Regions from separate parts of the Sphaerisporangium sp. NPDC005289 genome, predicted to be linked through region 2. Evidence: riboswitches for the same ligand, from Rfam matches in the RefSeq annotation. Region 2 holds a riboswitch; each other region holds the start of a gene.
The links. Region 2 has a riboswitch for cyclic di-AMP ahead of ABZT47_RS32380 (hypothetical protein). Riboswitches for the same ligand answer to the same signal wherever they lie in the genome.
Positions count from the first base shown of each region.

Region 1: it holds a riboswitch for cyclic di-AMP, as region 2 does, so the genes downstream of both, ABZT47_RS19215 (C40 family peptidase) here and ABZT47_RS32380 (hypothetical protein) in region 2, are expected to answer to the same signal.
Region 3: it holds a riboswitch for cyclic di-AMP, as region 2 does, so the genes downstream of both, ABZT47_RS04605 (CHAP domain-containing protein) here and ABZT47_RS32380 (hypothetical protein) in region 2, are expected to answer to the same signal.
Region 4: it holds a riboswitch for cyclic di-AMP, as region 2 does, so the genes downstream of both, ABZT47_RS34985 (hypothetical protein) here and ABZT47_RS32380 (hypothetical protein) in region 2, are expected to answer to the same signal.

Region 1 covers NZ_JBEXGS010000010.1:104,129-109,805, forward strand. The annotation lists gene ABZT47_RS19200 (glycosyltransferase family 4 protein) at 1-441, opposite strand, end outside; gene ABZT47_RS19205 (M48 family metallopeptidase) at 438-1,808, opposite strand; gene ABZT47_RS19210 (hypothetical protein) at 1,839-2,768, opposite strand; gene ABZT47_RS19215 (C40 family peptidase) at 3,400-3,999, opposite strand; cyclic di-AMP (ydaO/yuaA leader) riboswitch at 4,082-4,240, opposite strand; gene ABZT47_RS19220 (metalloregulator ArsR/SmtB family transcription factor) at 4,741-5,316, shown strand; gene ABZT47_RS19225 (MFS transporter) at 5,313-5,677, shown strand, end outside.
Region 2 covers NZ_JBEXGS010000024.1:119,617-125,293, reverse strand. The annotation lists gene ABZT47_RS32390 (DeoR/GlpR family DNA-binding transcription regulator) at 1-695, shown strand, start outside; gene galT (galactose-1-phosphate uridylyltransferase) at 692-1,765, shown strand; cyclic di-AMP (ydaO/yuaA leader) riboswitch at 1,897-2,035, shown strand; gene ABZT47_RS32380 (hypothetical protein) at 2,070-3,011, shown strand; gene ABZT47_RS32375 (site-2 protease family protein) at 3,167-4,474, opposite strand; gene ABZT47_RS32370 (response regulator transcription factor) at 4,721-5,326, shown strand; gene ABZT47_RS32365 (PP2C family protein-serine/threonine phosphatase) at 5,346-5,677, opposite strand, start outside.
Region 3 covers NZ_JBEXGS010000002.1:411,672-417,348, forward strand. The annotation lists gene ABZT47_RS04595 (DUF6716 putative glycosyltransferase) at 1-1,192, opposite strand, end outside; gene ABZT47_RS04600 (hypothetical protein) at 1,207-2,193, opposite strand; cyclic di-AMP (ydaO/yuaA leader) riboswitch at 2,699-2,848, shown strand; gene ABZT47_RS04605 (CHAP domain-containing protein) at 2,861-3,568, shown strand; gene ABZT47_RS04610 (ABC transporter substrate-binding protein) at 4,165-5,466, shown strand.
Region 4 covers NZ_JBEXGS010000029.1:47,097-52,773, forward strand. The annotation lists gene ABZT47_RS34975 (hypothetical protein) at 93-368, shown strand; gene ABZT47_RS34980 (OsmC family protein) at 399-797, shown strand; cyclic di-AMP (ydaO/yuaA leader) riboswitch at 1,768-1,915, shown strand; gene ABZT47_RS34985 (hypothetical protein) at 2,252-2,827, shown strand; tRNA gene ABZT47_RS34990 (tRNA-Lys) at 2,969-3,045, shown strand; gene ABZT47_RS34995 (ABC transporter substrate-binding protein) at 3,203-4,801, shown strand; gene ABZT47_RS35000 (ABC transporter permease) at 4,813-5,677, shown strand, end outside.

The DNA.
Region 1 (5,677 bases), on a different contig from region 2:
CACGTCCGCGCGGGCGCCGATGCGCGCGAGCAGGCCGCGCGCCACCGGGACGCCCGCCCAGGCGGCCTCGTGCCCGTGGGTCAGCATGACCACCCGCCGGGCCCCCGCCGCGCGCAGTGCGGGCGCGAGCAGACCGAGCGGGGCCGCCGCGCCGAACACGACGGTGTCGCACCCCTCCGACCGCACCAGAGCGGCCGCCCGCCGCGCCACCTCAGGGACCGGCAGCATCAGCGACCCAGCGTGCCGCACCACGCGGTACGGCTGCCGCGCGTCGAACTCCTCCCACCCGCGCCAGCGCGAGGCGTACACCACCACCGACCCCGGCGGCCGCCGGAGGGCGAGCGCGTGCACGAACGCCTGGATGCCGCCGGGCCGCGGCGGGAAGTCGTTGGTGACGAACAGCGTCCTGGCGTGCCCGGGGCCGTGCCCGTCGGGGATCACGGCTCGGGCAGGCGGTTCAGGCGGGCCCAGGAGCGCGCCAGAGCCAGACGCTGCGGAGCGGTGGGGTGGGAGGCGTACATCAGGTAGTCGAAGCCGCTCGGCGTCAGATCGGAGATGTTGGTCAGCGCCAGCCGCTTCTGCATCGCGGCGAACGTGGCGGCGTCACGGGTCAGATCCAGCGCGTGGACGTCGGCCCTGGCCTCGATCCGCCGGCTGACGAGGTTCTCGGCCGGCCCCGACAGCACGGTCGCCAGGCTCATCAGCCCCAGAAGCACGCCGACCGCCCTCGGGTCGGCCACCGAGGCGACGCCCGTGCGGCGCCTGAGCGCGGGCAGGGACACCACCAGGTACAGCAGGCAGGCGCCCGCGGCGGCGCCGAGCGCGCCGACCATCGTCCCGTACAGGACGTCCCCGCGCTTGGCGTGCCCCAGCTCGTGCGCGACGACCAGCCTCACCTCACCGGCCGGGGCGCGCAGCAGCGTGTCGTAGACGACGATGCGGCGGGTGGCGCCGAAGCCGGAGACGTAGGCGTTGAGCGCCGTGGTCCGGCGGGAGGCGTCGGCGACCAGCACGTCCTGGACGGGGACGCCGTCGCGGCGGGCCATGGCGACCAGATCGTCGCGCAGCCGCCCGGCGGGCAGCGGCGTGAAGTCGTTGAACAACGGCTCGACGACCAGGGGGTAGACGAACGACGCCGCGACGGTGAGCAGGAACGCCCCGGCCGCGGCGGGCGCCCACCAGCGGCGGGGGGCGCGGCGGGCCAGCCAGACCACCGCGAGCACCATGATCGCGATGATCACGGTCTGGACGGCGAAGCTCTTGAGCCGGTCGGCCGACCACGCGGGCCACTGCTGGGTGGACAGGCCGTAGGCGCGCAGCCGCGTCTCGTACCACATGCCGAGCGGCCACTTGATCGCCAGGCTCACCGCCGAGAGCGCGACGACGCCGAGCAGGGCGCGCGCCCACCACGGGCCCGGGAGCCGTCCCACCAGCCAGGCGCCCACGGGCGTCAGGACCAGCACGCCCGCGACGGCGAGCGTCACGGCCAGCGACAGGTACACCGGCACGTTCACGGCCGCGTCGAAGGCGTCGGCGCGCGCGATCTGCGCCGCGGTGAAGTCGCGCGCGGGATCGGGCGCCACGGCGGGCGCGGAGCCCGGCAGCGGGCGCCACGGCGTGCTCACCGCCACCACGGCGGCCAGCGCCACCCCCAGGCCCACCAGCGCGCCCCCCGCCGCCCGCACCCCGCTCACCGCTCGCTCCGAGCCGGCGCCTGGACCGTCGGGTGGGCCCGTGCGGGCGTGCGCATCCGCGCCGGCGTCGCCCGCCGGGCCGGCCACGCGGCCGGTCTCGTCACTTCGCTCCATGCTCTCCCCTGCGCCGCGCCGCCACCGTGGTCATGCGAGCTGGTCTCGGACGTACTCGCGCCAGGCGGCGGTGAATCGCTCCAGGCTCATGCGGAGCGTGCGGGACAGCGCCGCCCGCACGTCCCCGTGCCTGGACTCACGGTAGAGGCTCACCAGAGCGCGTTCGCCGAAGCGCCCCGCGACATACCGGCAGGCGAGCCAGGCCTCCTCGTACGCCTGGGCCTGCCGCGCGGAGCCGGCGGCGAACGCCTCCGGCCCGGGCAGCCGTTCGGGCGTCCGTCCGGCGCGCACCTCGTCGGCCAGTTCGGCCGCGGCCCGGCGCGCCGGGATGCCGGCGTCGAGATAGCCGACGTAGTCCGCGAACCCCTCGACCAGCCATTTGGGCGTGCTCCCGTCGAGCGCCGCCCCGGTGGCGATGTGCGTGATCTCGTGGGCGAGGACGACGTCGCGGCCGGCGGCGGTCAGGCGGGCGAACGACCGCGGCTCCACGATCACCCGGTCGGCGCCCGCCACCGCGGCCAGGCCGTTCACCTGCGCTGGGGCGGCCAGCACGGCCGCCTGCTCGGTCGTGGCGGGAACGGCGATCAGCGGACGCACCGGGCCCACGACGCGGGCGACCAGCCGGCTCGCCCGGTCGGCCCGGCGCGCCAGGTCGGCGAACGCGGCTCCGGAGGCCGCGGCGGCGGCTTCGCCTCCGGGGACGGGCCTGGTCGCGGAGGTTTTCGCAGCCTGCGGGGCCGTGGTTCCAGAAGCCGTGAGGGCTCCAGCGGCGGTGAGGGCACCGGGGGCCGCGACCACGAGGGAGAGGTCGCCGCGGAAGGTCCGCGCGCCGGACCATATCTCCGGATGCTCGCCGATCAGCGTCCGCGCCCGCCGTCCGAGATCGTCCTCGACGGCGGAGGGCCCCGTCAGCACGGTCAGCAACCCCGCCAGGACGGCCCAGAGCCACACGACGCGCATGCGGGAAATCTACTCGCTCGTCCTTCCCGGCCACATCGGCGTCCCAGAGGCGGACCCCCGTCAGCGTCCCGACGGAGGACCCGTATCGACTTCCCGGCGGCACATCGGCCTGGCGGGGCACGGACGCGCGAAGGCCCCGTCCGGTCGTGTCGCGCCTCGCCGATGGGGCGCGGCGCGGACGCGCGAAGGCCCCGTCCGCTCCGAGGGGGGAGGAGCGGACGGGGCCTTCACGACCGGCGCGAGGGGCATGTGCACCACCTGGAAAGGTCTTCGAGGAGCGGGGGCACCTCTCGGAGACGCTCTCCCGGAGGAATCCTCGCGCCGATCGGCCTCCGGAACGGCAGGCAGATCGGCCTCCGGAACCGCCGGTCGGCTTCCAGCACCGCCGGTCAGGGTCCGGAATCGCCGGTCGACATCCCGGGACGGCCCGGAAACCGGACCGGCCCGTCGTGGGAACCGGGAGCGGATCGGCACGGGCGACCGGCGCACCCGACCCAGCGGAGCCCTGGATGGGCGGGGGTGGTTCCGCGGGTCAAGCGGGGGTCCAGCGCCGACCTGGAGCGGCAGGCGGAATCCGACCTGGTCATCCGATTGCTGGATGGCAGCGCCGACGCCGCGACGGTCCCGCCGGTCAGGCGCCGGGGCGGACGGCGCCGACGAAGGACGCCTTCCGGTAGCCCGACAGCTTGTCGATGCGCACCCGCGCGCCGGTGTGCGGCGAGTGGATCATCTTGCCGTGCCCGACGTACATGCCGACGTGGCCGAGTCCGTAGAAGAACATCAGGTCACCCTGCTTGAGGTTCTTCCAGGACACCTTCTTCCGCACCGTGCGGAACTGGCTGGCGGCGATGCGGGGCAGCTTCACACCGGCCTTGCGCCAGGCGTACAGCATCAGGCCGGAGCAGTCGAAGGCCCCCGGGCCGCTGGCGCCCCAGCGGTAGGGGTCGCCGATCTGCTTCTTCGCCACCGCGACGGCCGTGTGCGCCTTGAGCTGCTGCCGGGCGGCCCTGCTCACTTTGGCCTTGCTCTTGGATGTGCGGGAGGTGCCGGATGTGCTCGCCTCGCTCACCGCGGCCGTGCCGGTGGGCTCGGAGGCCCCGGTGATGCTCGGTGTCTCGATCAGCCCGGCCGGGCCGTAGACGGACGGCTCTGAGGGTCCCTGAGCCGGTGCCGCCGTGGCGGCGTCAGCCGCCGTCGCCTGCGTCGCCACGGCTCCCACGGAGGCCGTCATGGTGAGCACCACACCGCCGAGAGAGAAGCGGGCAATGCGCGACAGACGAGGGTTCTGGGTGGTGCTGGACAGGATCGCTCCTTGATTCTTCCACTCACGCCTACCGGGTTAGCTGACGGATTCGGGCATGGAAGTAGCCCTACGACGCCAAGGCGTCGATTCACCCCCTGATCCCGCGTTCAGGATCAATTGGGTCCCCGGTTCCGTGCTCCTTGCCGCACGGATTCGGCAGGTCACCGCCCCTTTGGGGTCCTGGCTCGCGCCTTACTGGGGCGACGGCGACCGCTGGATTGTCATGCGTGGAGCCGGTCGGAAGACCGGCTCCGTTCGCGACGGCATGGCGTGCTCGCCGCGGGCCAGAAGTTACACAGAACCCCAAATCGAGGCAAAGCCGTGACCAAGTCACATAGATCAAATAGGGGGCTTCTTAATCAGGAAACCCCTGCACAACAAGCGCATCCGTTACCCGTATGTGATTCCCCTCACATATCCCGAAACGGCACCTGACGCGAGTCACACAAGTCACATCAGTCACACCCGTTCAGGGATCTTGGAGAGGGAACGGTCCACCTAGCCCCGCCCGGCGGACCGGGATGCGCACCCCCGCGTGTCACGCTCCGCACTCGAGACCCGTTACCCACGACGTCCGTTCCGCAACGATCATTCAGCAACAGTGCTTCCGCAATGAGAATTACGCAATATCCGTTGTGCAACGTCCATTGCTCATGTCAAAGTGGGCGCATGGCCGATGAAGACGTACGCACGATCACCGACTCACGGGTGCTGGCCGCCCTGTCGCATCCCACGAGGCGGCGCCTCATGGACGCGCTGAAGGTCTACGGTCCCTGCACCGCCAGCATGCTGGCCGAGCACACCGGGCAGGCCGTCGCCAACGCCAGCCACCACCTGCGCGTCCTGGCCGGCAGCGAGCTCATCGAGGAGGCCCCCGAGCTCGCCCGCGACCGGCGCGAGCGCTGGTGGCGGCTGTCCTCGGCCGAGCTGCGCTGGAGCGAGTCCGACTTCGGCGGCGACCCCGCGACCGCCGCCATCGCCAGCGCGGCGGCGTCCCTCAACCTCGAACACCACGTCAGCATGGTCCGCGCCTGGTACGCCGCGAGCGAGGACGAGCGGGCGGCCTGGCAGGACGCCCCCTTCTCCACCGACAAGTGGCTGCGGCTCACCCCCGACGAGCTGCACGAGTTCGAGGCGCAGTTCCTGGAGCTCCTCAACCGGTGGGCCACCCGGGAGATCCCCGACGACGGGCGGCCCCGCGAGCCGGTGTTCGTGTTCGCCTTCGGCGTCCCGGGCCGGCCGTGAACGGCCTCACCGCGGCGGCCGCGCCCGCCGCGTCTCGATCCCGGGGCCGCTGGGGGCTGCTGCGCGACCGCGACTTCCGGCTGCTGTGGGTCGGCGAGACCACCAGCGGCTTCGGCAGCTCTCTCACCTCGGTTGCCCTGCCTCTGGTCGCGATCACCGCGCTCCACGCGACCACACTGGAGGTCGCTCTGCTCACCGCCGCGGCGTGGGTGCCGTGGGTGATCATCGGCCTGCCCGCCGGAGCCTGGGTCGACCGCCTGCCTCGCAGGCCCGTGATGCTGATCTGCGACGCCGTGTCGTTCCTGCTGTTCCTCAGCATCCCGGTGGCCGCGTGGCAAGGCGTGCTGACCGTCGGCCATCT
Region 2 (5,677 bases):
AGCAGGCCGAGAAGGAGGCGATCGCCCGCCGCGCCGCCGAGCTGGTGCGCCCGGGCAGCGCGGTCGCGCTGTCGGCCGGCACGACCACCTGGACCCTGGCCCATCACCTGGCCGACGTCCCCCACCTCACGGTCATCACCAACTCCGTCCAGGTCGCCGACGTCTTCCACCGGGCCGGGCGCGCCGACCAGACCGTCGTGCTCACCGGAGGGGTGCGCACGCCGTCGGACGCGCTGGTGGGGCCGGTCGCCGTGGCGGCCATCCGCGCGCTCAACGTCGACACGCTGATGCTCGGCGTGCACGGCATGAACCCCAGGGCGGGCTTCACCACCCCCAACATCCTTGAGGCCGAGACCGACCGCGAACTGGTCGCGGCGGCGCAGCGGCTGGTCGTGCTGGCCGACCACACCAAGTGGGGCACCGTCGGCATCAGCACGATCGCCAAGCTGGACGAGGCGCACGTCGTGATCAGCGACACCGGCCTGCCGGAGGAGGCCAGATCGGCGCTGTCCGAGCAGGCCGGCACGCTGCTGCTGGCCGACCCTGCGGGGACGGCGCCATCGACCGAGCCGGCGCGCGACGCCGGCGGGTCCGGACGCGCGAACCGCGCTCCGGGAACAGAACGGGCGGCCCGGGCCGCCGACACGACAGGACAGGCGGCTCAGCCGGCCGCCGGACAGGAGGTGGCCCGGTGAAGCGGACCGTCACCCAGCTCGCCGATGGGCGAGAGCTCATCTACTTCGACCACGACGAGAGCGCCGACCGCGGCGCCGCCGACACCCGCGAGCTGCCCCCGCGCCCCGCGGCCTCGGAGCTGCGGTACGACCCGGTGATGGACGAGTGGATCGCCATCGCCGGGCACCGCCAGGGCCGCACGTTCCTGCCCCCCACCGACGAATGCCCCCTGTGCCCCTCCCGGCCGGGCCACGCGACCGAGATCCCCGCCGCCGACTACGACGTCGCGGTGTTCGAGAACCGTTTCCCGTCCTTCAGCTTCAACCTGGGCCACTACGAGGACGTGGGCGGCCTGAGCGAGGTGCGGCCCGGCGTCGGCCGGTGCGAGGTGGTGTGCTTCACCTCCCGGCACGACTCCTCCTTCTCCCGGCTGTCTCCCGAGCAGGTCGATCTGGTGCTGGTGGCGCTCGCCGACCGCACCGACCACCTCTCGCGGCTGGACGGCGTGGAGCAGGTGTTCCCGTTCGAGAACCGCGGCGCCGAGATCGGCATCACGCTGGCGCACCCGCACGGCCAGATCTACGCCTATCCGTACGTGACGCCTCGCACGCGGCAGATGCTGGCCTCGGCGGCCCGCTACCGCGAGCGCACGGGCGGCGACCTGTTCGCGGACGTGCTGGCCGCCGAGCGCAAGGCCGAGACGCGCGTGGTCGCCTCCAACGAGCACTGGACGGCGTTCGTCCCCGCGGCGGCGCGGTGGCCGTTCGAGGTGCACGTCTACCTCAACCGCAGGGCGGCCGACCTTCGCGAGCTGGACGCCGAGGAGCGCGCGGCCTTCGGCCCGCTCTACACCGACGTGCTGCGGCGGCTGGACGGGCTGTTCGGGGTCACCATGCCCTACGTCGCGGCCTGGCACCAGGCGCCCGTGCGCACCGGGCGCGACCTCGCCTACCTGCACCTGCAGCTGTTCAGCATCCGGCGGGCGGCGCAGAAGCTGAAGTACCTGGCCGGGTCGGAGTCGGCGATGGGCGCGTTCGTCAACGACGTGCTGCCCGAGGAGGCCGCCCGGATGCTGCGCGAGCAGCCGTGACCGCGCCCGCCCTGGACGGCCCGCCGCGGGCGCGGCGGCGGTGACCACGCGCACGCCACGTCGGGGGACGTCACCTCCGGGGTCGCCATAAATACGGATCTACCACTACCATCCATCAGACACCGGCCGTAACGGCCGGTCCGCCTAATCCCAGGTGCCCCGCCTGGGAGCCGGGGACCCATCGGTTCCTCTGGGGTGAATCCACGCGTGTGGTAGGGCGTCTCCGGCCCGAACCCGTCAGCTAACCCGGTCGGCAGATGGAGAGGAGCGGGCTCTGCCCCTGTCTTCCGGCCGCCACGGTTCCGTGGCCGCCTGCGCTCTGATGGTGGCCGCCCTGGTGCTCGGCCCGTCCACGGCCGGCGCCGCCGCCCCCAAACCCACCGAGAAACAGCTCAAGGCACAGCTCGCCGCCCTCGGCAAGCAGGTCGACAAGCTGATCGCCCAGTACAACGCCAAGCGCGTCGCGGTCGCCAAGGCCAAGGACGCGGAGAAGAAGGCCCGTGAGCGGCTGAAGGCCGCGGAGACCGAGCTCACCGCCTCCGAGGGCCAGGTGGGCGACATCGCCCAGCTCAGCTACCAGGCGGGCAGCGGCCTCGGCATGATGCGCGAGCTCATGTCGCCCGGTTTCGGCGGCGCCGCGATGCTGCAACAGCTCCAGGCCGAGCAGTCCGCCGAGATCGGCCGATATGCCACGGCCCGTGACGCCCGCAAGAAGGCGGCCGACGACGCGGCCGCGCTGACCGACGGCCTGCGCGACGACGTCGTCGAGGTGACCGCCCAGCGCAGGGACGCCGAGAAGCTGATCGGCCAGATCAAGGACAAGCTGGACCGGCTGGTGCCCACCGCCCCGGGCAAGCAGGCCAACGGCAGCTGGGCGCCCGAGCTGCCGGCCGGGAGCGAGAACATCACCCCGCGGATGCGGCTGATGCGCGCCGAGGTCAAGGACCACTTCCCGCTGCGGTTCCCCGTCGGCTGCTACCGCCCCGAGAACAGTGGCGAGCACCCGCTGGGCCGGGCATGCGACTTCATGCTCAGCTCCGGCGGGGCGATGCCCTCGCCCGCCGGCGTCGCGATGGGCGAGCAGATCGCCGCCTGGGCCATCAAGAACGGCGGCAAGCTCGGCGTGAAGTACGTGATCTACCGGCAGCGGATCTACAACCTGGGCTTTCCCGGCTGGCGGTCGATGGCCAACCGCGGCGGGATCACCGCCAACCACTTCGACCACGTGCACATCTCGATGTACTAGCCGTCCGGCCGTCTTGCCGCCGGTGAAAGTTCCATCCGGACACTCGCCCGGAGGATGTATTACGGTGACCCGCCGCCCGGTGACCGGGCGGCGGGCGTGGCACCGCGACGTGCCTGCGGGGCGCCTGCCGCGCGGCCCGGCGCCGGTGGGGCCGATCAGCCCGGCAGGCGGATGGGGTTGACGATGTCGGCGTAGATGAGCAGGCTGCTCATGGCGATCAGGAAGATCGCGACCGTGTACGTCAGCGGCAGCGCCTTGGCGATGTCCACGTGCCCCGGCATCGGGCGGCGGCGCACCCGGGCGTAACCGCGCTTGATGCCCTCCCACAGGCCGCCGGCGATCTGGCCGCCGTCCAGCGGCATCAGCGGGATCAGGTTGAACATGCCGATCGCGAGGTTGAACCCGGCCAGGAGCTGGATGAAACCGGCGATCTTGTTCTCCAGCGGGATGGCCGCCGCGGCGATCGCGCCGCCCAGGCGCCCGGCGCCGACGACGCTCTGCGGGCTGTTGAGGTCACGCTCGGCGCCGCCGAAGGCCGCCTGCCAGACCCCGACGAGCCTCTGCGGCAGTTGCAGCAGTGCCGAGCCGGTGCGCCTGACCAGGTCGGCCATGGCGCCGACGACGTACCCGAGCCCTTGCTTCTCCACGACGAGGGTGGGGCTGACGCCGAGGAAGCCGACGTTCTTGTCCAGCTTCTCCGGGTCGTCGAGGGAGGGGCGATCTTGCGCGATGAGCGTGGCGTTCAGCGTCATCGGCTTGCCGTCGCGCTCGATGCCGATGGCGACCGGGCCTGCGCCATGGGTGCGGATCAGCGTACTGGCGTCGTCCCAGGAGTTCACCGGCCTGCCGCCGAACGAGACGATCTTGTCCTTGGCCCTGAGCCCGGCGAGCGCCGCGGGCGTGGACCGGTGGGCCGGGGTGCACTGCTGGCCCTTCTCCTGCTCGGCCACGGTGACGACGCACTTTGAGACCTCGGCGACCACGGGCTTGGGCACCGAGATGCCGAAGCCCATCAGCACGATGGCGAACAGCACGAAGGCCAGCACGAAGTTCATCGCGGGACCGCCGATGAAGATGATGACCTTCTGCCACCAGGGCTTGCGGTACAGGACGCGGTCGGCGTCGCCGGGCTTGACCTCCTCCAGCGCCGCCTGCCTGGCGCTCTCGATGAGCGCCTGCCACGGCCCGGTGGAGATGTTGCGAAGCTTGTTCGGATCATCGTTGGGCCGGGGAGGAAGTGCCCCGATCATGCGGATGTAGCCGCCCATCGGAATCCACTTCAGGCCGTATTCGGTATCGCCGCGGCGGCGCGACCACATCGTGGGCCCGAAACCGACCATGTACTGCGTGACCTTGACGCCGAAGAACTTCGCGGGCACCAGATGGCCCAACTCGTGCAGGGCAATGGACACGGCCAACCCGACGAAGAAGATGAGAAACCCGGCCACTGCGAGCCAGCTCATAGGTGCTACCCCCACGTCGGAGAAGATGCCTTCTGTTTGGATTGCCCGTTCCGAGCGTAACCGAACGCGCGAGGGCTTCGGCCGCCGCCGGAAAACAACACTCAACGACCAAGCGTAGGAGTGACTTGCGCGCGGTGGAGCGAATCGGGAGACTGCATTGACGGTACGCAATCATGTAGACACCGTGGGATATGAGTCGGCGTAGCATAATTTGCCGGTTCTGTTCCCAAGGACCAAGGGAGCACCTTGATACGCATCCTGGTTGCCGAACACCTACCTCTCGTCCGCCGGGGCCTCGTCGCCTCGCTGAACGGCGAGAAGGATCTCATGGTGATCGCCGACGTCGCCTCCGGCGAATACATCGTGCCGGCAGCCATGGAACTCACCCCGGACGTGGCGGTGGTCGACGTCGACCTCCCCGACGTCGACGGGCTCACCGCCGCCGCGCGCCTGCACCAGAAGGCGCCGCGCTGCAAGGTGCTGCTGCTGTCGGCGCGGCCGAACCCCGGGCAGGTGCGCCGGGCCTTCGCCGCCCACGCGCTCGGCTTCCTGAGCACGAACGTGGCGCCCGAGCATCTGGCCGACGGCATCCGCCGCGTCGCCTCCGGGCGCAAGGCCGTCGACTCCGACCTCGCCATCGCGGCGCTCACCTCGGCCGACAACCCTCTCACCCCCCGCGAGCAGGACGTCCTGCGCATCGCCGCCCAGGGCGCCTCCTCCAAGGAGATCGCCGCCAAGCTCTATCTCTCTGTGGGAACGGTCCGAAATCATCTGTCGCGCATCATCTGCAAGACCGGAGCCCGCAACCGCGCCGACGCGGTGCGCATCGCCGCCGAGACCGGCTGGCTCTGATCGCGTTGGGCGCGGGGGGCTACGGCCGCCAGATGAGGATCAGCGCGCAGTCGTCGTTGTGCCCGGCCGACATGGAGTTGACCAGGGGGCGGGCGCCGTCGTGGAAGCCCGAGGGCACCAGCCGCTCGGCCTCGCCGAGCAGCCGGTCGAGCCCGGAGTCGATGTCGCGCCCGGGCTGCTCGATCAGGCCGTCGGTGTAGAGCATCAGCGCGTCGCCCTTGCGCAGCACGCCGCTGTCGGGCTCGCAGTGCAGGTCGGGGACGACGCCCAGCACGACGCCCTTGGCGGCCGACACCTGCCAGGTGCCCGTGCCCGCGTCGAACTTGACCACCGGCGGGTGCCCGGCGGAGG
Region 3 (5,677 bases), on a different contig from region 2:
AGCCCAGCGCCTTGAGGTAGCGGCGCACGCGGCGGCTCGCGCGGTAACCGGCGCGCAGCACGTTCGGCGGCACCTCCACCCGCAGGCGGGCCCGCCGCCGGGCGGCCGCGTGCTCGGGTCCGGTGAGCAGCGGCCGCACCGGGGCGAGCCGCCCCGCGCGCGCCTCGGCGATCAGGGCGCCGAGCCTGGCCACCCAGTCGCTGGTGGCCGGATCGTGGAAGTAGTTGGCGTCGCACCAGGCGGCCGCCGGGTGCCGCAGGTCGCCGCGCGCCAGGTCTTCCAGGGTGCCCAGGCACCCGCTGTCCTCGAACACCAGGTTGATCATCTCGGCGCTGACCCCGAAGTCCGACAGGACCAGCAGCGGGACGCGGCCGGCGATCGCCTCCAGGGCCGCGGTGGAGCTGACCGTCACGAACCCCGCCGCGGCGGCCAGGTGCTCGTGCATGGCGCCGGCGGCGAAGCGCACCGAGCCGGGGCGCACCGCGCCGGCCTCGGCCAGCGACCGCCATAGGCGCTCGTAGTGATAGCGCTCGTTGTGGGTCTGGCGCTCGTTCTCAAGAGCGCGCAGCTTGACCACGACGTCCAGGCCCGGACGCGCCTCGGCCAGCCGGGCGAGGGCCAGCAGGATGCTCTCGCGGTCCTCGCGCCGCTTGGGCACCTTAGCCTGGGTGGCGAACACCAGGCGGTCGCCCGTCCCGCCGCCGGCCGTCCGATGGTCCAGGTAGGGCAGGCGGGCCAGGGCCATCGACCCGGTGGCGCCCAGTTCCCTGCCGATGCGGCCGAACTCCTCCACCTCCCTGCCGCTGTGCACGACGAACAGGTCGCAGGCCCCGCGGTACAGCCAGGCCTTCTCTGTGGCGGGGATGGAGATGCCCGGCAGCCCCGACACCAGCACCGGCCGCGGCGAGAGCCCGCCGAGCACGTCGCCGGCCAGCACGTCGACCACCGGTCCTGTGCAGGCCAGCAGGATGGCGTCGGGCCGGTCGCGCTCGGCGATGCGGCGCAGCGCCCGCGCCGACACCACGGCGGGCGGCTCCCCCGCGCCGGAGCGGGTGCCGCTGACGGCGGCGGTGATCTGGGCCGGGGACGGCACGATCGGCGTGCGCACGACGGCCAGCGTCGATGTCCAACCGGTCGGTAGCTGGTCGAGAAGACCCGCCGCCCATTTCAGATACGAGTCCGAATCGGCCACAGCGAGAACCCGGCTCAAGGAGAAGCCCTTTCGTGCGCGAACATCTGGAGATGCGATCGGAGGGAGACCGACGCGGAGGGAGTCCACCAGTCGTCGGGCACCTCCACGGTCTGGACGGGCACCCCTCGGGCGGCGAGCAGCACGCGCAGCGAGGTGACGGCCGTGGACGGGAGGCTGAGAACGCGCTGGCCGGGGCGCAGGTCGCGCAGGGTCATCTCGACCGGCGCCCCGGCGTCGTACACGGTGACCCCGGGGTGGTCGCGGACCGCGGCCAGGTCGCCGGGGTCCTCCCTGCGGTGCGGGTAGTACGCCAGCGGCCCTTCGAGGGCGAACAGCCACGACAGGTAGCGGTCGCGGTGGATCAGCCCGTTGCGCACCAGCGAGGTGCCGAGGACCACCGTGTTCTCGCGGGGCCGGGGGTGGGCGACCACCGGCTGGGAGCGCAGCCAGGCGAAGTCGTGGGTGACCAGCTCGGCCCCGAGCCCGCGCACGGCGTCGGCCAGGGCGGCGGGGACGGGCAGGGCGGTGAAGACGGTGAGCCGTCCGGCCCTCGCCGCGGCGCGCAGGCGGATCCCCGCGGCGACGCCCAGGGCCAGGCGGGAGGGCTTGGCCGTGGCGCGGGCGCGCAGCAGAGGGGTGGCCAGACCCGCGGTCAGCAACTCCAGCAGGCGGATGGTGGCCAGGCCGTCGTCGACGATGACCATGCGGGTGGGGAAGGCCGTCAGCGAGGTGAGCTGCATCCTGCCGGAGAAGGCGTCCCCGAGGACCCAGGCCTCGCGGCGGCCGGGACGGGGCATGCCCTGATCGGCGGCCTGGATGCTCAGCCCGGCCGGCAGCTCCAGCGCGTCCAGCTCGGCGCGGGTGACGCGCAGGCCGGGCAGCTTGCCGCGGGTCACCACGCGGGTGCCCGGCCCGATCAGCCCCGCGTGCCGCGCCTCGACCGCGCACAGCAACTGGAGCGGAGACTCCACCCAGGCGACGGCCGACCCCTGCTCCCGCACGCGGCTTCGACCGTTCCTCTCCACGCCGGGCATTGACACGTTCACGACGCATGCAACCTAGCCCCGCGACCCTACGTAATAGGGAACAGACGATGAACGGCGGCCGACGGCGGCCCGGCCGTTGTCGGATGAGAGCGGCTCCCAGGCGTCACATGGGCAACGCGGGCCCCACTTGACACAGAAGGCGTCGCAGGCTCCGAGTATCACTGGGCCCGGACGGCCCCGGAGGCGTGTCCGCGCCCGCAGGGCCCGGATCGGCGGCACCGTACCCGCGTCGCGGCAGGTCAACCGCGCCCAACGCGCATTCTCGCCGGACCGCGTGCCTGGCTTTGCCATGAGAAGGCCAGAACGGACGAGAGCTTTGTCCCACTTGCATGTGGTTTGTCCGATGTATTACTCTCGGAGGAATCCCGGCACGGGAGACCGCTTCTCTGAGCGACCCGCCCGTGCCGCCGATATCGCCCGGCGCGGCCGGTCCTCTGCGGAGAGACCCCTCTCCCACCGTCACGCGCCTCCGTCGAGTCCGCGCCCACGCGGAGCCGGGGACCCACCTTCTTGGGGTGAATCAGGCGCGCCCGCCCACGGACGCGCCCGTAGGACGAACCTTCACGTCCGAACCCGTCAGCTAACCCGGTAGGCGGCAGGAAGAAGGAGTCTCAGCTTGTCCATGTTCGTCACGACCGTACATCGGCTTCTGGATGCCCCGAAGAACCAGTTGAAGGCCGTCGCGTTCGGCGGGCTCGTGCTCGCCCAGGTTGTCACCGGCACCGCCCTTGCGGCGAACGCCGACTCCTCTCCCCAGGCCGACGCCGCCTCTCCCAAGAGCGGCATCGTCGCCGTCGCGCGGCAGGAGGCGGCGAAGGCGGGGCTGCCGTCCCGGCAGGTCTCCGCCGAGCAGTTGCTGGCACTGGCCGAGAAGCAGGTCGGCATCAGCGAGAACGGCAGCGGCGGCGGCACCAAGTTCCACGCCTGGTACATGAGCTCCCCGCGCGCCAGGGAGACCGTGGCGCGCGACAGCGGCACGATCGCCGACTACGCCGACGCCGCCTGGTGCGACATGTTCGTCTCCTGGGTGGGCGCGCAGATGGGCCTTCAGGACACCGTCGGCGCCGACGCCTACACCGTCGCCCACGCCAAGTGGTTCGCCGCGCGGGACCGCTGGGGCACCACGCCCAAGCCCGGCGCGGTCGTGTTCTTCTCCTTCAACGGCGACAAGAGCATCAACGGCATCGAGCACGTCGGCTTCGTCATCAAGGACAACGGCGACGGCACCATCCGCACGGTCGAGGGCAACACCGACGGCGGCAAGGTCGAGATCCGCACCAGGCCGGCCTCGCAGATCGTCGGATACGGCTACCCCGGCTACGCCGCCTGACCTCGGCGGCCCGCCGCCCTCGTTCCACCTTTCCGCGGCGTCCCGCCCGCCTCCCCGCGAAGGACGCCTCCCGGCGCCGCACGGCCGGCCCACTCCCCCGGCCGCGCGGCGCCGGCGCTCGTTCCCATCACTCCGGCGAGCCGGCCGGAACGCCGCGCAGCCCGCGCGCCGCGCCCCCAGGACCTCGGCGGAGCCCGCGCGCCGTGGCCCAGGAGCCCGGCGAAGCCCGTGCGCCGTGGCGCATGGATGATTTGCGCCCGACTGTGCCGAAGCGGTGGGAGCGCTCCCAATGCTGCGAAAGGGCCTTATGGGGGCTACTCTACGGTTTTCTCAGCGCTAACCGCCCCAGGAGTAACAGTTAGGTTTCGGCATATTGACGCCAGCATTGCCCGTCGGGGACCCTTCGTGGGAGCGCTCCCAAATATCGCTCGCAGGCTCACCCCCGCGAGATCACGACTGAGGGATCCAGCACATCGTGGGCCCGACTGTCGGGGCCGGCCCTCGATGCACCTCCCAAAGATCGGGCAACCACCTGAGAGGGGTCCGGAATGATGAACAATATGCGCCGCGGGAAGACACTCGCGGTCGCATCGGTGATGACGGTCGCACTCGGCATCACCGCCGCGTGCAGCTCCGGCGGGGACGGCGGGAACACCAGCACCGGTGGCTCGTCCTCGGCCGCGGCCGAGAAGATCACCCTTACGCTGCAGACCTTCGGCGGCGGGACCAACTTCGGCTACAAGGCCGCGGTCGCCAAGTGGAACAGCGATCACCCCAACGTTCAGGTGAAGTACAACAACCTCACCGACAGCTTTGAGAACGTCTACTGGCCGCAGATGCTGCAGTGGCTGCAGTCGGGCACCGGCGCCGGCGACGTGGTCGGCATCGACGAGGGCGGCATGGGTCTGGCCAAGGCCCGTCCCCAGTTCTTCACCGACCTCGGCCAGTACGGCCTGCAGAGCCGCCAGGCCGACTTCCCCGCCTGGAAGTGGGAGAACGGCATCAACACCGAGGGCAAGCTGTTCGCCCTCGGCACCGACGTCGGCGGCATGAGCATCTGCTACCGCTCCGACCTGTTCAAGCAGGCCGGGCTTCCCACCGACCGCGACGAGGTCGGCAAGCTGTGGAGCGGCGGCTGGGAGGACTTCATCAAGGCCGGCCAGCAGTTCCAGTCCAAGGTCAAGGACGCCAAGTTCGTCGACAGCATCAACACCATCTACAACGTGGTGCTGGCGCAGGAGGCCGCCAAGAACGGCAACGTCACCTACTTCGACAAGAACCAGCAGCTCATCGTGGACAAGAACCCGGCCGTCAAGTCCGCGTTCGACCTCGCCACGAAGATCAGCCAGGACGGCCTGACCGCCAAGCTGCAGAACTTCACCGACGGCTGGAACACCGGCTTCGTCAAGTCGCAGTTCGCGACCCTGGGCTGCCCCGGCTGGATGCTCGGCGTGGTCTCGGGCAACGCCGGTGACAAGTTCAAGGGCAAGTGGGACGTCGCGACCGTGCCCGGCGGCGGCGGCAACTGGGGCGGCTCCTGGCTCGCGGTGCCCAAGCAGTCCAAGCACCCGAAGGAGGCCGCCGAGCTGGCCAGCTACCTGACCAGCCCCGACGCCCAGCTCATGGCGTTCAAGGAGGGCGGCAACCTGCCCAGCACCATCCCGGCGCAGGACAACCCCGAGCTCCAGAGCGTGAACAACGAGTACTTCAACAACGCGCCCATCGGCAAGATCTTCGGGCCGTCCATCAAGTCGCTTCAGCCGATCTTCCTCGGTGAGAAGCACGCGCAGGTCAAGCGCGAGGTGGAGCAGGTCCTCAACGGCATGGAGCAGGGCTCGGTGCCCGTGGCCCAGGCCTGGCAGAAGTTCGTCGAGGCGGGCCAGAAGGCGGCGGGCTGATCCTCCCCGGTCCTCACCGGTTCGCCGGGGCTCACCGCCCCGGCGAACCGGTGACCTGCCGTAGTGAGCGGCGTGGCGGTGGTGGAACCCACCACCGCCCACGCCCCGCGAGGCACTCGTCCAGTCGTACCGATGCCGAGCTTGGTTATCGCTTGGTAGCGGGCACACGATCGACCGTTACCGACGAGAAGAAGGAGAATGGGGCTCCTCC
Region 4 (5,677 bases), on a different contig from region 2:
GTGACGGCCGTTCGCGCGAACGATCTCCCAGGCGTTCGAACGTGCATATCCCTGTTATCGGGGGGAAAGTGGCTAAAAGGGGGTGAGCCCGTATGGACCGGGACGAGCTGCAGTCGCTGTCGCCCAGGGAACTGCACGACAGGGCGGTGCACTATGCGGTCACGCACGGCGACTTCGGCTTCCTGTGGGACCTGCTCAAGGTGATCCCGGCGGCCGAGGCGGCGAGCGGTCACTCCGAGGAGACGGCCAACGACCTCAGCAGGGTCTCGGCGCTTCTCAGCGACGCCATGGCCTCCGGCGAGGGAGAGCTCGGCGAAGCGCTGCGGCCGGTCTACCTCTCCTACCTGTCCAAGCACCCCGACGCCTGAAGACGCCCCGCCTGCTCCTAGGCTCCAGGCATGGCATCGGTGAATGTTGAGCGTACTGAGAACGGCTTCGTGGCCCGCAACGGGCGCGGAGCGGAGATCGTCATGGGCAGTGGCGACGACGAAGGCGTCTTCACCCCGGTCGAGCTGCTGCTCGCCGCGGTGGGCGGCTGCAACATCGTGACCGTCGAGCCGCTCACCGCCAAGCGCGGCCACCGCCTCGTGCGGCTGGCGATGACGGTCCAGGCCGAGAAGGTCGAGCCCACACTGCTCGGCCCGGTCACGATCACCTACGACGTCGAGCTCCCCGAGGGCGATCCCGAGGCGGACGAGGTCTTCCGCGCCGTCGCCCACCGGGTGCACGAGCGCCACTGCACCGTCAGCCGGTCGCTGCAGAAGGGCACCGAGGTCGTCGTCGAACTCCCCGAATAGCCGCTCGTCCCGCCGGGTCATCCCGTACCCGGTCATGCCCGCGACTTAGACCGAATCTATACCGTGCGATGACGAGCAGCTCAGGCCCCGGTATGTAGTGTTAAGGCAGGTCAAGGGGGATGCGACCAGCGCCCGAGGGGCGCAGCGAAGCTTTCACCATAAGGACGCGGTGGGGGACCGTGTCCGAACAGCGGGACCGCCCGATGCGTTTGGGGGAAGGCATCGGCGCTGGACCGTGAAGTGGTCGGGGCCGGACAGGCGGGGGACTGTCCGGCCCCGACTCATGTCCACCCCCACTTCGCGGCCCTCCCTTCGCCCCCGCTCCGTACGGCCGCCCCACCTCTGCTCGTCCTCGTCTTGGGCCGCCTCGTCTTGGGCCGCCTCGTCTTGGGCCGCTCCTCCCTTTCGTAGCCTCGGACCGTTCCTCGCCTCTGCCGCACCCTAGGGCCGGGGCGGCCACGCTCTCGCCCCGCCTCGGGCCGCTTCCCCTTCCGCCGCCTTGGGCCGTCTTCATCGGGCGCCGGCACGGCGGGAAGCGGGTCGGTGGCGTCGGCGCCCTGTTACGGCGACGGGCCCGGTCAACTCTCCGGCCGTCGCCGGTCATTGCGGGTGCCTCTGGGGGGCGGCAGCGGGGCGACGCAGCGGGTTCGTCCGGGCTCCGTGGGCGCCCCTTGGCCGTGGGCCATGAGGAGTTGTTTACCTGTGGCGGCTTTGCCGGGAGGGGTGGAGCTTGGGGGAAGAAAGGTTTTGCCCAGGCGGTGGTGCACCTCACAGGTCACAGCAGTAACACGGGTATCGCCTGTCAGCCTCGTCGGCCTTCTCTGGCGCATAAAATGCCCGATATGTGGGGCTTACGGCATGATAGGTAGATCTTCTGATGCTTTGTACAAACATCGTTTGCTTTGTCCTGACTTGACCGGTAACGTCTTGTACCAGATCGGACGGTGACCTGGTCTTCAGCCGGAAGGCCGCCGCCCGAACGTCGAGTCCCAAGGGCCTGAACCCGGCCCGCGGGAGCCGGGGACCCACGTTCTTCGGGGTGAATCCGCGTCAGCGGTAGGGCGAACTCCACGCCCGAACCCGTCAGCTAACCCGGTAGACGTCGTTGGAGAGGAGACTCGAGTGGACACACCGCCCCACTCCGTCCTCCGGGCGACCCTAGGCCCGGATCTCGCCGTCAGAAGCGGCACAGCAGTCGGCTTGTAGGAGCCGGCCGGGCGATTCGCAGCCTTGCGACATGGTGGCCGTCCAGCGCCACCGCCCGAAAGACCCACGTAAGAAAAGCGCTCGCGCAGCGATGGACCATGCCCTTGTCCACCCGCTTGTGCCTCAGAGAACGCTTTCCTCTCCCGGCGCCGAACCCTCTTGACCGAAGTCGGAGCCCGGGTCCCTTGTCTTCTGATGAAAGATCCTGACCTCCCATGTCTTTTTTCACGAACACCCCCAAATGTCGTGTGGTTTCGAGCATCATCGGTGCCGCGATGATGTGCACGGCGACGGTCGGCACGGCCACCGCGGCCCACGCCAACTCGCCCGAGCGCAAGGACGGCGTCGCGGCGGCGACCACCCAGCGAGTCATGTTGAAGGGCTCCACCACCGCCTCCTACTTCTGGGACGACGCCTCCGGGCGCGCCGGTGACACGGGCATGCCGGCCATCGGCAAGCCGATGCAGAAGGGGCTGTTCGCCAGCCCGTGCTGGCCGCTCGGCACCGAGGGTTACGTGATGTACAACGGCAAGAAGGCGCCGTTCTTCATCGGCGACCGCGGCCCGGGCATCCCCTCCGAGAGCGGCGTCATGCTCGACATCGACGGCAAGACCTTCGCCGAGCTGACCGGCGGCGACTTCAGCGACTCCAGCCTGATGGTGACCGGCTTCGGCGCCGGCCACATCAAGGTCGACTACGTCATCACCAAGTGGGGCAGCGGCCCGGGCAAGAAGAACGAGCCCGTCCCGTTCTCCGCCGGCGCCTGGGGCGTCTACGACAAGGACCCGGCCGAGCCGACCCTGGCGCTCACCTCCGCGCCCTGACCCGCGCGCACGCACCTGCGGGTTCTTCCACCAGCTTCCCCCGGGAAATGGGCGTGCCGGTGCTTCCCCCTGGCACCGGCACGCCGCCCCGGCGCCGATGTGCGTAGCTTCGCCGGGACTGCTAAAGTCACCGTAGTCAACGCGCCGCTAGCTCAGTTGGTTAGAGCAGCTGACTCTTAATCAGCGGGTCCGGGGTTCGAGTCCCTGGCGGCGCACCACGGTTAACGCCGATGACCTGGGCATCTTCCCCGATGGGGAGGGTGCCCACAGTCGTTTTCCGACCTGTGTCACCTCGGCGCGGGCTGCGGTCGGTTCGAGGTAGCCAGTTGAACGGCCATTTGACGATCATGATTCGCCCTTCGGATAGTGGTCCACATGGTCAACGACAACCCGTTCGACCGGCGCCGCTTTCTGGCCGGGTCAGGAGCCGCCGGGCTGCTCGCCCTGGTCGCCGCCTGCTCGGGCGGCGCGGGCACGAGCACCGGCGTGAACGCCGGGCCGTCCGGCTCCCTCCCGAGCACGCCCAAGCGCGGCGGAGTGCTCCGCGCGGGGTCGTCCCCGCCGCCCACGGCGGTGGACCCGGTCACCATGTACGACGGAACGGCGATCGCGATCGCCCAGCTCGTCGCCGACTACCTGATCTGGCTGGACAGGGACTACAAGCTGGTCCCGCGCCTGGCGGAGGCGTGGTCCGCCAAGGACGGCGGCAAGATCTGGTCCTTCACCCTGCGCGAAGGCGTGGTCTTCTCCGACGGCACCCCGCTGGACGCCGAGGTCGTCAAGGCGTCCTTCGACCGGTTGCTCGACCCGAAGAGCAAGTCGGCCGCGCTCTCGGCCTTCGACACCGTCCTCGCGCAGGGCGGCGTGCGCGTCAAGGACCCCCGGACGGTCGTCTTCACGCTGGAGCGGCCGTTCTCCGACTTCCCCTATCTGGTGTCGGCCGGCAACTACAACGCCCTGATCCTCAAGAAGGACTACGCGGGCGACTTCACCGCCAAGCCCATCGGCACCGGCCCGTTCGTGCTCGCCTCCTACGACCCGGCCAAGGGCGCCACCTTCACCCGCAATCCGAGGTACTGGGATCGGGGCAAGCCGTACCTGGACGGCGTGGAGGTCAAGTTCTACGCCGATGACCAGGCGGATCTGCTCGCGCTGCAGGGCGGCGACGTAGACGCCCAGCTTCTCAGCATTCCCGCCCTGGTCAACCCGCTGAAGGGCGTCGGGGACATCACCGTCGACCGGGTGGAGGGCACTGGGTTCACCGCCCTGACGCTGCGCGTGGACCAGGCGCCGTTCGACAGGAAGGAGGTCCGCCAGGCCGTCGCGTACGCCCTGGACCGGCCGGGTGTGAACGCCACCACCTACGACGGCATCGGGGCGCTCGCCAACGACCACCTGTTCGCCGCGCTGTTCCCGGCGGCGCCGGCCGACATCCCGCAGCGCGCCAAGGACCCCGCCAAGGTCGCGTCGCTGCTCGCCGCCGCCGGAGTGACCAAGCTGTCCTTCCCGCTGACCTTCGACCCGCCGGGCAAGGACTACGCCCTGGTCATCCAGAACCAGCTCAAGCAGGTGGGCATCGAGGTCACGCTGGACCAGCGCACCTCCGCCGACTTCTACGGCGGCGACCAGGAGAAGGACACGCCGTGGCTGTTCAGCCCGGCCACCCTGGTGCGCTGGGCCGGGCGGGCGGTGCCGAGCCAGTTCATCATCCCGATGGTGAAGAGCGGCGGGGTGTGGAACGGGTCCAAGTACGCCAACCCGGTGCTGGACGCCGCCGCCACCGCCTACGACGGGGCGACCACCGACACCGCGCGCAAGGCCCAGGCCGAGATCATCGCCAGGACGCTGTACGAGGACGTCCCTGTGATCATCAGCGTCTGGGGCGGCAGCGTCCGGGCCTTCAACGGCGGATTCGCCGGGATCCAGGCGCATCCCTCCAGCTACGTCGACTTCACGTCGGTGTCCCGGATCTAGGGCGGCCCGCGATGAGACGATTCCTGCTGCGGCGGCTCGCGGCGATCCCGCTCACGCTGCTGGTGGTGTCCGTGCTCGTCTTCACGGCCACCGAGCTGATCCCCGGAGACGTGGCCCGCACCATCCTCGGCCGTGAGGCGAGCGAGGCCGCGGTGCGCGACCTGCGCTCCCAGCTCGGGCTCGACCGGCCGCTCCCGGTCCGGTACGCCGACTGGCTGCACGGCTTCCTCACCGGGCAGTGGGGCGACTCCTCCACCCTCCGTGTCCCCGTGCGCGACCTGGTCCTCGGCCGGCTCGGCGCCTCGCTGCTGCTGGCGCTGCTGGCCTTCGCGCTGCTGGTGCCGGTGGCGGTGACGCTCGGCCTGGTCGCGGGGGTTCACCACGACCGCCCGGCGGACCGGGTGATCAGCGTCGCGGGCCTGGCGTTCGGCGCGACGCCGGAGTTCGTCACCGGGGTGGTCCTGCTGGTGGTGTTCGCGGTGAGACTGCGCTGGTTGCCCGCGTCCGCCCAGATACCGCCCGGGGCCACCCCGGTGCAGGCGCTCGGCCACCTGCTCATGCCGGCGCTCTCGCTCGTCCTGCTGTGCACCGGGTACGTCGCCCGCCACGTCCGCGCGAGCACCGTGACGGCCGTGGAGAGCCCGTACGCCCGCGCGGCGGAGTTGCGCGGCCTCACGCGCGTGCAGGTGGTGCGCCGGCACGTGCTGCGCAACGCCACGATTCCGGCGACCAGCGCCCTCGGCGTGCAGCTGCAGTTCCTGCTGGGCAGCCTGGTCACGGTCGAGCTGCTGTTCAACTATCCCGGGATAGGGGCGCTGCTGCTCCGGTCGGCCGTCGACAAGGACCTGCCGACCCTGCAGACCACCGCGATGGTGC